DNA from 3 places in the Peribacillus sp. TH27 genome. Region 2 is predicted to be linked to each of the others. Evidence: a T-box and tRNA genes for the amino acid it is inferred to sense, from the RefSeq annotation. Region 2 holds a T-box; the other regions hold tRNA genes.
The links. The T-box of region 2 lies ahead of pheS (phenylalanine--tRNA ligase subunit alpha). A T-box ahead of a tRNA ligase gene usually reads a tRNA of that ligase, here a tRNA-Phe.

Region 1 (4,154 bases), 2.3 Mb from region 2:
TCGGTGAAATTATAGTACCTGTGAAGATGCAGGTTACCCGCGACAGGACGGAAAGACCCCGTGGAGCTTTACTGCAGCCTGATATTGAATTTTGGTACAGCTTGTACAGGATAGGTAGGAGCCTGAGAAGCCGGAGCGCTAGCTTCGGTGGAGGCGTTGGTGGGATACTACCCTGGCTGTATTGAAATTCTAACCCGCGCCCCTTATCGGGGTGGGAGACAGTGTCAGGTGGGCAGTTTGACTGGGGCGGTCGCCTCCTAAAGAGTAACGGAGGCGCCCAAAGGTTCCCTCAGAATGGTTGGAAATCATTCGTAGAGTGTAAAGGCACAAGGGAGCTTGACTGCGAGACCTACAAGTCGAGCAGGGACGAAAGTCGGGCTTAGTGATCCGGTGGTTCCGCATGGAAGGGCCATCGCTCAACGGATAAAAGCTACCCCGGGGATAACAGGCTTATCTCCCCCAAGAGTCCACATCGACGGGGAGGTTTGGCACCTCGATGTCGGCTCATCGCATCCTGGGGCTGTAGTCGGTCCCAAGGGTTGGGCTGTTCGCCCATTAAAGCGGTACGCGAGCTGGGTTCAGAACGTCGTGAGACAGTTCGGTCCCTATCCGTCGCGGGCGCAGGAAATTTGAGAGGAGCTGTCCTTAGTACGAGAGGACCGGGATGGACGCACCGCTGGTGTACCAGTTGTCTTGCCAAAGGCATAGCTGGGTAGCTACGTGCGGACGGGATAAGTGCTGAAAGCATCTAAGCATGAAGCCCCCCTCGAGATGAGATTTCCCATAGCGCAAGCTAGTAAGATCCCTGAAAGATGATCAGGTTGATAGGTCAGAGGTGGAAGCGTGGCGACATGTGGAGCTGACTGATACTAATAGATCGAGGACTTAACCACGCTTTAAAAAATGAAATACCTTCTTATTATCTAGTTTTGAAGGAATGAAAATTTCTTCTTGCATTTTCTCAAAAAGACGTTATAATAATATATGTCTTGAAAAAATGTTAATAATGTTTGGTGACGATAGCGAAGAGGTCACACCCGTTCCCATTCCGAACACGGCAGTTAAGCTCTTCAGCGCCGATGGTAGTTGGGGGTTTCCCCCTGTGAGAGTAGGACGTCGCCAAGCTTATATCGTTCCGCAGTAGCTCAGTGGTAGAGCATTCGGCTGTTAACCGAACGGTCGTAGGTTCGAGTCCTACCTGCGGAGCCATTATTGGAGAGCTGTCCGAGTGGCCGAAGGAGCACGATTGGAAATCGTGTAGACGGGTAACCCTGTCTCAAGGGTTCAAATCCCTTGCTCTCCGCCATTTACAACTGGCCCGTTGGTCAAGCGGTTAAGACACCGCCCTTTCACGGCGGTAACACGGGTTCGAATCCCGTACGGGTCACCATTCCGAAAACATATGGAGGATTAGCTCAGCTGGGAGAGCATCTGCCTTACAAGCAGAGGGTCGGCGGTTCGATCCCGTCATCCTCCACCATTTTTTAAAAAGCAACAAGTTGTTTCTATATATCAGATATAATGAAACTGTTAACACGAAAACTTGATGCAATAGCAGCATTATTAACGTCGCGGGGTGGAGCAGTCCGGTAGCTCGTCGGGCTCATAACCCGAAGGTCGCAGGTTCAAATCCTGTCCCCGCAATCTATGGTCCCGTGGTGTAGCGGTTAACATGCCTGCCTGTCACGCAGGAGATCGCGGGTTCGATTCCCGTCGGGACCGCCATTTTTATTGTTTGGCTCAGTAGCTCAGTCGGTAGAGCAAAGGACTGAAAATCCTTGTGTCGGCGGTTCGATTCCGTCCTGAGCCACCATTGTAGTGCCGGTGTAGCTCAACTGGTAGAGCAACTGACTTGTAATCAGTAGGTTGGGGGTTCAAGTCCTCTTGCCGGCACCAGTAACATCCATATGCGGAGGGGTAGCGAAGTGGCTAAACGCGGCGGACTGTAAATCCGCTCCTTCGGGTTCGGCAGTTCGAATCTGCCCCCCTCCACCATTTTATTTATAGGGGTATAGTTTAAAGGTAGAACAGAGGTCTCCAAAACCTCCAGTGTGGGTTCGAGTCCTACTACCCCTGCCAATTTTAATTTTATAATGGCGATTGTGGCGAAGTGGTTAACGCACCTGATTGTGGTTCAGGCATTCGTGGGTTCGATTCCCATCAGTCGCCCCATTTTTTAATAAATGATGGTATAATAAGTATAACGTTAATGGGCTATAGCCAAGCGGTAAGGCAACGGATTTTGATTCCGTCATGCGAAGGTTCGATCCCTTCTAGCCCAGCCATTCGCGAAAGTAGTTCAGTGGTAGAATACAACCTTGCCAAGGTTGGGGTCGCGGGTTCGAATCCCGTCTTTCGCTCCAAAAACGTTGGCGGCATAGCCAAGCGGTAAGGCAGAGGTCTGCAAAACCTTTACCACCGGTTCGATTCCGGTTGCCGCCTCCAACAAAAATGCCGGTGTGGCGGAATTGGCAGACGCGCACGACTCAAAATCGTGTTCCTCTGGAGTGCCGGTTCGACCCCGGCCACCGGTATCACCAATAGCGAAGAAAAGCTATTACTTCAAGCTTCACACTTAATTGTGTGAAGCTTTTTTGTGTTTATCACGCACTACAGAATATGTACAAATATTGTGCGGGGTAGTGTGCGATGAGTAAAGGAGGAAATTTACTATAGGAAGATGAATTAAGAATTGTTACAAAAACTACTTACGTTAAATCTGATGAATTGGAGTTTAAATTATTCTTTGAAGACTGCCAATTAAGGAATCTTTGTCCTCATACTTTGAAATATTATCGAGAACAATTTAATGCGATTAAACGACCATTGGTAACAATGACAGAAAAGGATATTAAATTGCTGATATTAAATACCGTGAAGTTCGTCATTTACCGCGTTCTGGTGGTAAAATACAGTTGTAGTATTATGGGAAGAGAGGGGAAAATTTGAATAATATCGGTGAAGATTTTAAATTACGTGTTCATAGCAATCGTTGGGGCCATTATGACAATTACACTCTTATAAAAAAAGAAAATGGATGGACTGTTATTACTATGAAAATTCATGGTGACGAAGGCGATAAACACGGCAGTCCTGCTATTGAAAAAGCATTTGACAGAGAATCAATTTCATATCCAAACGATTTAGGATATTTCTTATCAGATATTTGGGATGCTTCAGAAACCAAAACTAAAGAAGAAGTTCAAAAATATTTCGATGAATTAGGAGAATGGATTTCTACCACTGAGAAAACGAAGCCTAATTTCGGAGCATTGCATTTATAAGTAAACAAAAAAGATGTGTCCAAATCGGGCACATTTTTTTTAGTATTCAACATTTTCTTCAATAATCGGATTTCCTTCTGCGTCAAGCAGCTCTGGTTCGTAGAGATCATAATTGAATGTTTTCTGTTCCTCTAAATATTTTATTTTTTGGTATTCTTCTTTACTCATGCCCTCCCAAATATTTGGCCTGTGTTCGACATGCCCTATCTTGTAATACTTAATATCTACTTCTGGCTCTGTGAAAGCTTTGTTGAAAAGTATAATTCCGAAAGTGAATATCATGAGTATGATGGTCAAAATGGAGCCAGCTATTTTGATTTTGTTTAGAAATTTTTTCAATGGTGGGGTTATTCCTTTCTGTGTTCGGTAATTTCAGAACTGCATAACTCACAAGACTGGATGAGTTGATAAGAAACTTTTTCGTATCAACTCAACTGTATAAAAGCCGACTTTCCACGTTACGCAGCTCTCCAGATGAAACACTATCGGCAACAATTATTTGCAAGGTTCTCATAGCTGTCATTCGCTTGTCTGGATGCTTCATTTGAAGATGTTGTTGTATTGCTCGGAAAAGCTCATTATTTTCTGGTCGGTTGGCATTATAGATTTCTTGTAAACTCTTCGATTTCTCCATGGCTTCTCCTACTTTCCATCAAGTGTGCATCCGTGTGAAAGCATTCACCTTCATTTCTTATGCTATTAACATTGGGGTTAAATCGGTAAATTTGTAAGGGTGATGCTTGCTTTGAGATGCAGTTCTATACATTCGGTGGAAGTTTAAAACTTCTTTGGGTCGACCTTCTCCATAATATAATATTCGGTCATGACGGTGTATTCACCTCCATTTCAACATTATTTTAAATATTCTTG
Region 2 (4,154 bases):
CTCCTTCAAGGGTACGGCGAGCTTTCCGACGTTTGATTTGATAGTCCGTCAATTGACCTGGAGTTGCTGAACCGATTGGCAACGTTGCGGGAATGTTGTCATACCCATATAAACGTGCCGCTTCTTCAACTAAATCCGCTTCAATCGTAATGTCACCGCGGCGGGTCGGGACTGTGATTGTGAACGTTTCATTGTCAAGCTCTACTCCAAATTGCAGGCGTTTGAAGATCGACTCTACTTCAGATACCGTCATGCCAGTACCAAGAAGTGTGTTGATTTTTTCAAGTGTGATGCTTATTACAGCAGGTTCCATTGTTAATTCGTCAACTTCTGCTGTTCCTTGCAGAATTGTACCACCTGCATACTGTGCAATTAATTGAGCAGCACGCTCTCCAGCTTCACGTACCCTGGCTGGATCGACTCCTTTTTCAAAACGGGCACTGGCTTCACTGCGTAAACCGTGGTCTTTTGAAGCTTTACGAACAACGGTACCGGCAAAATAAGCACTTTCAATAATTATATTCGTTGTATCATTTTTCACTTCGGAATTAGCTCCGCCCATCACTCCAGCAATTGCAACCGGCTCGTTGCCATTGGTGATTACTAAATGTTCAGGTGTCAAAGTACGTTCCGTTTCATCCAATGTGACCACTTTTTCTGCATCTTTTGCTCTGCGAATGACAATTTCTTTTGAACCAAAACGATCATAATCAAATGCATGTAGCGGTTGACCATATTCAAGCAAAATGTAGTTCGTAATATCGACTACGTTATTATGCGGACGAATACCTGCAGACATAAGGCGAGTCTGCATCCAAAGCGGTGACGGACCGACTTTTACATCTTTGATGATTTTAGCGATGTATAATGGATTATCTGCTTTCGCTTCCACTTTGACACTAATATAATCTGATGCTTTTTCAGCTGCTTCTTCATTCTCGATAACCGGCCATTTTACTTCCCGACCAAGAATAGCCCCTACTTCGTAGGCAACACCAAGCATGCTCAAAGCGTCAGAGCGGTTTGGGGTTAAGCCAAGTTCCAGCACTTCATCGCTTAAGCCAAGCTCTTCTAATGCATCTTTACCTACTTCCGCATCATTTGGAAACACGAAGATGCCTGTTGCATAGTCTTTAGACACAAGCTTGGATTCAAAACCCAATTCTTGAAGCGAACAAATCATACCGTGCGATTCTTCTCCGCGAAGTTTTGCTTTCTTAATTTTGAAGTTGCCCGGAAGCACAGCGCCGACAGTAGCCACTGCGACTTTTTGACCTTTATCGACATTCGGTGCACCACAAATGATTTGAACGGGATATTCTGACCCGATATCGACTAGACATTTATTCAATTTATCGGCATTTGGATGCTGTTCACGTTCAAGTACATGTCCGATGACAACTCCTTTAAGCCCTTCACTTTTCTTTTCTACCCCTTCAACCTCAATACCGCTTTTTGTGATTTTGTCAGCAAGCTCTGTTGCATTGATGCCGGAAAGGTCTACATAATCTTGCAACCATTTATATGACACAAACATGGTAGGTCCTCCTTTTTAAAATAAAATTTATGCTTCGTGATGATGGAATTGTTTTAAGAAACGAACATCATTTGTATAGAAGTGACGGATATCATCCACACCGTATTTCAACATTGCGATTCGTTCCACACCGATTCCAAAAGCGAATCCTGAGTATTTTTCCGAATCGAATCCAGCCATTTCAAGTACGTTCGGGTGAACAATCCCGCCGCCCAGCACTTCAATCCAGCCTGTTTGTTTACAGACGCTGCAGCCTTTTCCACCGCAGATTTTACAAGAAATATCAACTTCAACAGATGGTTCTGTAAATGGGAAGAAACTTGGACGAAGACGGATTTCACGGTCTTGACCAAATACTTTTTTCGCAAACACGTCAAGCGTACCTTTCAGGTCGCTCATGCTGATGTTTTCATCGATGACCAGGCCTTCAATTTGTTGGAATTGATGGGAGTGTGTCGCGTCATCGTTATCACGGCGATATACTTTACCAGGGCAAATAATTTTAACAGGGCCTTGGCCTTTATGTTTTTCCATCGTTCTAGCTTGTACCGGTGAAGTGTGTGTACGCATTAGGATTTCATCTGTGATGTAGAAAGAGTCCTGCATATCACGTGCCGGATGGCTTTTCGGCAGGTTTAATGCCTCAAAATTGTAGTAGTCGCTTTCGACTTCTGGACCTTCTGCAACTGTGTAACCCATACCGATGAATAAATCTTCAATTTCTTCTACAACACGTGTTAATGGGTGAAGATTCCCCTTGTTAACCGGTCGTCCTGGAAGTGTAACATCAATGGTTTCTGTTGCTAGCTTTGCATTGACAGCAGCTGTTTCAAGAGCTTTTTGTTTCTCCTCAATTTTTGAAGCGATTGCTTCACGAACATCATTAGCAAGAGCACCGATTTTCGGCCGTTCCTCCGCTGACAATTTACCCATGCCACGCAATACCTCAGTGATAGGTCCTTTTTTCCCTAAATAAGAAACACGGACTTCATTCAGTTCCTTTAGTTCGGAAGCTGCGGCAACTTTTTGCAACGCTTCTTCCTGCAGTTCTAGTAAACGTTCCTGCATCATGTCTTCCTCCTTTATTTTCCTTTTGTAAAAATAAACACAAAAAAACCCCAATCCCAGAAAGGGACGAGGTTTATGTATCGCGGTACCACCCTTATTAGTGCACAAGCAAAAAAACTTCGCACTCACTTCATAAAAATAACGGCTCTTCACCGGAACATTTTTCGGACCCTATGTCTTCCCAATGCCAACTCGAAAGGTGAATTCCCTTAAGCAGCGCCATAAAAATGCTTTCAGTCACGGCATTTTTTCCCTGGTTATGGATATCTTAAGTTACTACTCTTTGTCATCGTTGTTTTCATTATAAAATTCTGTTTTATTATATTATAATTCGTCAGCCGTTTCAAATTGATTTTCGTAAATGGTACATTAAAATCCCAGCCGCAATCCCTACATTAAGAGATTCGCTTTTCCCGTAGATAGGAATATAGAGGTTTTTCGTAGTTTTCTCTAGCAATCCCTTTGCTACTCCCTGTCCTTCATTACCAACAAGCAAAGCAAATCGAGAGGACTTTTCCACTTCTTCAAATGGCGAGGCTCCTTCAAGGGCTGTGCCGTAAACCGGTGTGCCTTTTTGCTTCAATTCATCGATGATTTCAGAAAGGTTTCCTTTGATGACAGGCATATGAAACAGGCTTCCTTGCGTCGAACGGACCACTTTCGGATTATACAGATCTGCACAGCCTTCGCCGAGAATGACAGCATCAATTCCAGCCGCATCTGCCGTCCGAATCATCGTTCCGAGATTCCCTGGATCCTGTACCGCATCTATCAACAATAGTTTATCCGGATTAATGGACGCCATACTAATTGATTTCTGCTCACATACAGCTGCAATTCCCTGAGGGGTCTCTGTATCACAAATCGCTTTCATAATATCATTTTTAACATAAATGACTTCTGTGCCTTCTAGTGTAAAATGGGCAGGCATTTCTGTTTCTTCATTAACAATCACTTCAATGACGATTTCTTCTTTTAACGCTTCTTCAACGAGGTGAAAGCCTTCGACTAAATATTTCCCTGTTTTGTCGCGCTCTTTCTTCGTCAATAGCTTTTTCCATTGCTTCACTTGCGGGTTTTTTACGGATTCAATATATTTCAAGGGTAAACGCTCCTTTAACTTTACACTGATTGTCCTATTATAACGCAATTTACATACATATTGCATGCCAGTTTGTGAAATGCTATTAATGTGAGTCATTATGTGTAAGAGGAGGAATAAATGTGAATTTAAACCTAAGGAATGCGATCATTCAAAACGTAACCGGGAATACTCAAGAGCAGCTAGAAGACACGATTGTCGATGCAATTCAGAATGGCGAGGAAAAAATGCTTCCTGGATTGGGCGTATTATTCGAGGTCATTTGGCAAAATTCATCTGAGCAGGAAAAACATGAAATGATTACTGTTCTCGAATCAGGATTAAAAAAATAACAGCCCTCGCAGGCTGTTATTTTTTTGTATTCGCTTACTTCGGCACTACTTTATCAAAGCCTGACTTTAGTTCATCGATAGATACTTCTTCATCGAGCAGCAAGATGAATTTTTT
Region 3 (4,154 bases), 850 kb from region 2:
AATAGGATAACCTTTTGTGAACAATTTCAATATTTGATATAATTCAAGGGAACTAATAATGATTTTGAGGAGAGAAATAATGCAAACAGAATACGACGACCTTCCCCTTAAACGAACCTGGAAAATTTGGTGGGAGTTAATTCGTCCACATACACTTACCGCAGCTTTTGTTCCAGTCCTACTTGGAACTATGATTGCACTTTTAGAAGATGGCGTAAATTGGCTACTATTTGCAGCCATGATGATTGCAAGTATCCTGATTCAAGCTGCAACGAACTTATTCAATGAATACTATGATTTCAAGAGAGGCTTGGATACAGAAGAATCTGTTGGCATAGGTGGTGGCATTGTCCGTCATGGCATGACTCCAAAACTCATCATGACCTTAGCCCTTAGTATGTATGGCATCGCACTGATACTTGGAATCTATATCTGTGCTGTATCATCTTGGTGGCTTGCTGGGGTAGGACTGGTCTGTATGCTTGTCGGCTACCTTTACACTGGCGGTCCACTGCCTATTTCATACACACCATTTGGAGAACTTTTTTCTGGATTGTTTATGGGCTTTCTGATAATCTTGATTGCCTTTTTCATTCAAACTGGTTTTGTTTCTACCACAGCTATCTTAATTGCAATACCAAGCGGAATTTTAGTTGGGTTAATCAATTTATCCAATAACCTCCGTGACCATGACGGAGATAAGGCACACGGTCGAAAAACGATGCCTGTAGTAATGGGCAGAAAAAATGCCTTAACATTTATGGCGATTATGTTTGCCTTCTCTTACCTATGGCTAGTAGGATTAGTCCTAGCTGGAAGCGTTACAGCATGGATTTTGCTTGCCTTCCTAAGCATTCCGAAAGCCTTGGCAGCTATCAAAGGCTTCGTAGGTAAAACTTCACCTATTACGATGGTCCCTGCGATGAAAGCCACGGCCCAAACGAACACCTTCTTCGGCCTGCTTATGGCCATTGGATTATTCATCAGCTATCTTATTTAATCTCTAAGGACTGAGTCGATTTGACTCAGTCCTTTTTTGCTTCCTATCCAATTTGTTTCCCTCCCCTCCGATTCGGGTAATGAATAAGACACCCATCCAACCATTATTCAAATGAGATATAGACTTTCGAAGGAGTGAAATAAACATGGCAACCAAACAACAAACGCAACATTTAAAAAAAGAACTACTTATAGAAAAAGAAGAACTGAATAATAGGCTAAAAAATGATGAACAATCACTTCTAAATAAAAGTCAGACAGAATCTGTAGGGGAACTATCCTCCTATGACAATCATCCCGCTGACCTTGGAACCGAATTATTCGAAATGGAAAGAAACCAGGCACTAGATGAGCATGCACAATCTGAAATGGAAAAAGTCAAGAATGCATTGAATGCGATAGATGCAGGCTTCTATGGCCATTGTAAAACCTGTGATACTGAAATCCCTTTTGAACGGCTTGAAGCCATCCCTACCACTCTCTACTGTGTCGAGCACGCCCCAGAACGACCGACTATACAAGATCGACCAGTTGAAGAAGACGTACTGATTCCATCAAAGGGAAATAATTTTGAAAACCGTCATGGAAGTGAAATAGTAGATAAAGAAGATAGCTTTGGCGAAGTAGCCAAATTTGGTACATCTGAAACACCTGCGGATTACACGGGCGATCATGACAGCTATAATAATCTTTATAAAACAGAAGATGAAACCGATGGATTTCCTGAAGACTATGAAGGATTTGTAGCAAATGATATCGAAGGAAAAAAAATAAGGGGTATCCCGAATAAAAAGCAAAAGAACTATGAAGATACATTAGATGAAGAAAACGTTGAATCTCAGCTTGGAGACATTCCTTATAAACAAAAAGATAGTTATATCAATGAAGAGAAATAAATAAAAAAAAGAAGCATACAGAATGTATGCTTCTTTTTTATGACCCGTACGGGATTCGAACCCGTGTTACCGCCGTGAAAGGGCGGTGTCTTAACCGCTTGACCAACGGGCCAAATGGCGGAGAAGGAGGGATTTGAACCCTCGCGCCGCTCACGCGACCTACACCCTTAGCAGGGGCGCCTCTTCAGCCTCTTGAGTACTTCCCCATGGCTCCGCAGGTAGGACTCGAACCTACGACCGTTCGGTTAACAGCCGAATGCTCTACCACTGAGCTACTGCGGAACAATATGAATATGGTGGGCCTAAATGGACTCGAACCATCGACCTCACGCTTATCAGGCGTGCGCTCTAACCAGCTGAGCTATAGGCCCATAAATTGGAGCGGGTGAAGGGAATCGAACCCTCATCATCAGCTTGGAAGGCTGAGGTTTTACCACTAAACTACACCCGCGAAATGGGGCGACTGATGGGAATCGAACCCACGAATGCCTGAACCACAATCAGGTGCGTTAACCACTTCGCCACAATCGCCGTAATTTTTGAAATAATGGTGGCTCAGGACGGAATCGAACCGCCGACACAAGGATTTTCAGTCCTTTGCTCTACCGACTGAGCTACTGAGCCACATTTGTATTAAATTTTATAATGGCGGTCCCGACGGGAATCGAACCCGCGATCTCCTGCGTGACAGGCAGGCATGTTAACCGCTACACCACGGGACCTAATAATTGCGGGGACAGGATTTGAACCTGCGACCTTCGGGTTATGAGCCCGACGAGCTACCGGACTGCTCCACCCCGCGACGGTAATAATGAAACGATCTCGCATCAAGTTTTCGTGTAAATTGTTTCTTCCGCTTCCTCTATGTAAAGGTTGTTTCAAAACAACTTGCTGCTTTTAAAGAAATGGAGGAGGTAGAGGGATTCGAACCCCCGCGGGATTTGACTCCCCTGTCGGTTTTCAAGACCGATCCCTTCAGCCGAACTTGGGTATACCTCCGTGGCTAAAAAAATTACATGGTGGACCTTGTAGGACTCGAACCTACGACCGGACGGTTATGAGCCGTCTGCTCTAACCAGCTGAGCTAAAGGTCCTTATATTTATTGGTAGCGGCGGAGGGGATCGAACCCCCGACCTCACGGGTATGAACCGTACGCTCTAGCCAGCTGAGCTACACCGCCAATATAATATAAGTTTTGATGAAAAATGGTGGAGCCTAGCGGGATCGAACCGCTGACCTCCTGCGTGCAAGGCAGGCGCTCTCCCAGCTGAGCTAAGGCCCCATTCATTAGAAATCACGTGGTCGGGAAGACAGGATTCGAACCTGCGACCCCTTGGTCCCAAACCAAGTGCTCTACCAAGCTGAGCTACTTCCCGCAAAAAACATGGTGCGCCCGGCGGGAGTCGAACCTACAACCTTCTGATTCGTAGTCAGATGCTCTATCCAATTGAGCTACGGGCGCATATTAAGATGGTGCCGAGGACCGGAATCGAACCGGTACGGTAGTCACCTACCGCAGGATTTTAAGTCCTGTGCGTCTGCCAGTTCCGCCACCCCGGCACATACGAAAAGTGGAGCGGAAGACGGGATTCGAACCCGCGACCCCAACCTTGGCAAGGTTGTATTCTACCACTGAACTACTTCCGCATGAAAGATGCGGGTGAAGGGACTTGAACCCCCACGCCTTGCGGCGCCAGATCCTAAGTCTGGTGCGTCTGCCAATTCCGCCACACCCGCATAATATAATGGTGAGCCATGAAGGATTCGAACCTTCGACCCTCTGATTAAAAGTCAGATGCTCTACCAACTGAGCTAATGGCTCGTACGTTTAATAATAAAAGATGGTGCCGGCAAGAGGACTTGAACCCCCAACCTACTGATTACAAGTCAGTTGCTCTACCAGTTGAGCTACACCGGCAGGTGTAAAAATGGTGGAGGATGACGGGATCGAACCGCCGACCCTCTGCTTGTAAGGCAGATGCTCTCCCAGCTGAGCTAATCCTCCATATGTGTAACTGCTTGGCGGCGTCCTACTCTCACAGGGGGAAACCCCCAACTACCATCGGCGCTGAAGAGCTTAACTGCCGTGTTCGGAATGGGAACGGGTGTGACCTCTTCGCTATCGCCACCAAACAATGTTAACATTTTTTTAAGACATTTATTATTATAACGTCTTTTTGAAAAAATGCAAGAAGAAATTTTCATTCCTTCAAAACTAGATAATAAGAAGGTATTTCATTTTTTAAAGCGTGGTTAAG

Region 1: it encodes a tRNA-Phe, which carries the amino acid that the T-box ahead of pheS (phenylalanine--tRNA ligase subunit alpha) is inferred to sense. The anticodon was not compared.
Region 3: it encodes a tRNA-Phe, which carries the amino acid that the T-box ahead of pheS (phenylalanine--tRNA ligase subunit alpha) is inferred to sense. The anticodon was not compared.

The regions. Positions count from the first base shown of each region.
Region 1 covers NZ_JAEKEV010000002.1:2,311,762-2,315,915, reverse strand. Annotated here, with positions in the region: rRNA gene JFU24_RS12685 (23S ribosomal RNA) at 1-893, shown strand, start outside; rRNA gene rrf (5S ribosomal RNA) at 1,010-1,125, shown strand; tRNA gene JFU24_RS12675 (tRNA-Asn) at 1,135-1,209, shown strand; tRNA gene JFU24_RS12670 (tRNA-Ser) at 1,215-1,306, shown strand; tRNA gene JFU24_RS12665 (tRNA-Glu) at 1,316-1,390, shown strand; tRNA gene JFU24_RS12660 (tRNA-Val) at 1,405-1,480, shown strand; tRNA gene JFU24_RS12655 (tRNA-Met) at 1,571-1,644, shown strand; tRNA gene JFU24_RS12650 (tRNA-Asp) at 1,650-1,725, shown strand; tRNA gene JFU24_RS12645 (tRNA-Phe) at 1,738-1,813, shown strand; tRNA gene JFU24_RS12640 (tRNA-Thr) at 1,821-1,896, shown strand; tRNA gene JFU24_RS12635 (tRNA-Tyr) at 1,912-1,995, shown strand; tRNA gene JFU24_RS12630 (tRNA-Trp) at 2,006-2,079, shown strand; tRNA gene JFU24_RS12625 (tRNA-His) at 2,097-2,172, shown strand; tRNA gene JFU24_RS12620 (tRNA-Gln) at 2,211-2,285, shown strand; tRNA gene JFU24_RS12615 (tRNA-Gly) at 2,289-2,363, shown strand; tRNA gene JFU24_RS12610 (tRNA-Cys) at 2,372-2,445, shown strand; tRNA gene JFU24_RS12605 (tRNA-Leu) at 2,454-2,534, shown strand; gene JFU24_RS12600 (hypothetical protein) at 2,946-3,284, shown strand; gene JFU24_RS12595 (hypothetical protein) at 3,324-3,623, opposite strand; gene JFU24_RS12590 (hypothetical protein) at 3,715-3,918, opposite strand.
Region 2 covers NZ_JAEKEV010000002.1:4,629,613-4,633,766, reverse strand. Annotated here, with positions in the region: gene pheT (phenylalanine--tRNA ligase subunit beta) at 1-1,537, opposite strand, end outside; gene pheS (phenylalanine--tRNA ligase subunit alpha) at 1,565-2,605, opposite strand; T-box leader at 2,665-2,904, opposite strand; gene JFU24_RS23630 (TrmH family RNA methyltransferase) at 2,949-3,707, opposite strand; gene sspI (small acid-soluble spore protein SspI) at 3,830-4,039, shown strand; gene JFU24_RS23620 (general stress protein) at 4,074-4,154, opposite strand, start outside.
Region 3 covers NZ_JAEKEV010000002.1:3,784,182-3,788,335, reverse strand. Annotated here, with positions in the region: gene JFU24_RS19685 (1,4-dihydroxy-2-naphthoate polyprenyltransferase) at 80-1,000, shown strand; gene JFU24_RS19680 (TraR/DksA C4-type zinc finger protein) at 1,146-1,895, shown strand; tRNA gene JFU24_RS19675 (tRNA-Glu) at 1,936-2,007, opposite strand; tRNA gene JFU24_RS19670 (tRNA-Ser) at 2,011-2,101, opposite strand; tRNA gene JFU24_RS19665 (tRNA-Asn) at 2,103-2,177, opposite strand; tRNA gene JFU24_RS19660 (tRNA-Ile) at 2,190-2,266, opposite strand; tRNA gene JFU24_RS19655 (tRNA-Gly) at 2,273-2,346, opposite strand; tRNA gene JFU24_RS19650 (tRNA-His) at 2,351-2,426, opposite strand; tRNA gene JFU24_RS19645 (tRNA-Phe) at 2,444-2,519, opposite strand; tRNA gene JFU24_RS19640 (tRNA-Asp) at 2,542-2,617, opposite strand; tRNA gene JFU24_RS19635 (tRNA-Met) at 2,624-2,697, opposite strand; tRNA gene JFU24_RS19630 (tRNA-Ser) at 2,802-2,894, opposite strand; tRNA gene JFU24_RS19625 (tRNA-Ile) at 2,913-2,989, opposite strand; tRNA gene JFU24_RS19620 (tRNA-Met) at 3,000-3,076, opposite strand; tRNA gene JFU24_RS19615 (tRNA-Ala) at 3,103-3,178, opposite strand; tRNA gene JFU24_RS19610 (tRNA-Pro) at 3,196-3,272, opposite strand; tRNA gene JFU24_RS19605 (tRNA-Arg) at 3,282-3,358, opposite strand; tRNA gene JFU24_RS19600 (tRNA-Leu) at 3,368-3,456, opposite strand; tRNA gene JFU24_RS19595 (tRNA-Gly) at 3,469-3,543, opposite strand; tRNA gene JFU24_RS19590 (tRNA-Leu) at 3,552-3,633, opposite strand; tRNA gene JFU24_RS19585 (tRNA-Lys) at 3,643-3,718, opposite strand; tRNA gene JFU24_RS19580 (tRNA-Thr) at 3,739-3,814, opposite strand; tRNA gene JFU24_RS19575 (tRNA-Val) at 3,826-3,901, opposite strand; rRNA gene rrf (5S ribosomal RNA) at 3,914-4,029, opposite strand; rRNA gene JFU24_RS19565 (23S ribosomal RNA) at 4,146-4,154, opposite strand, start outside.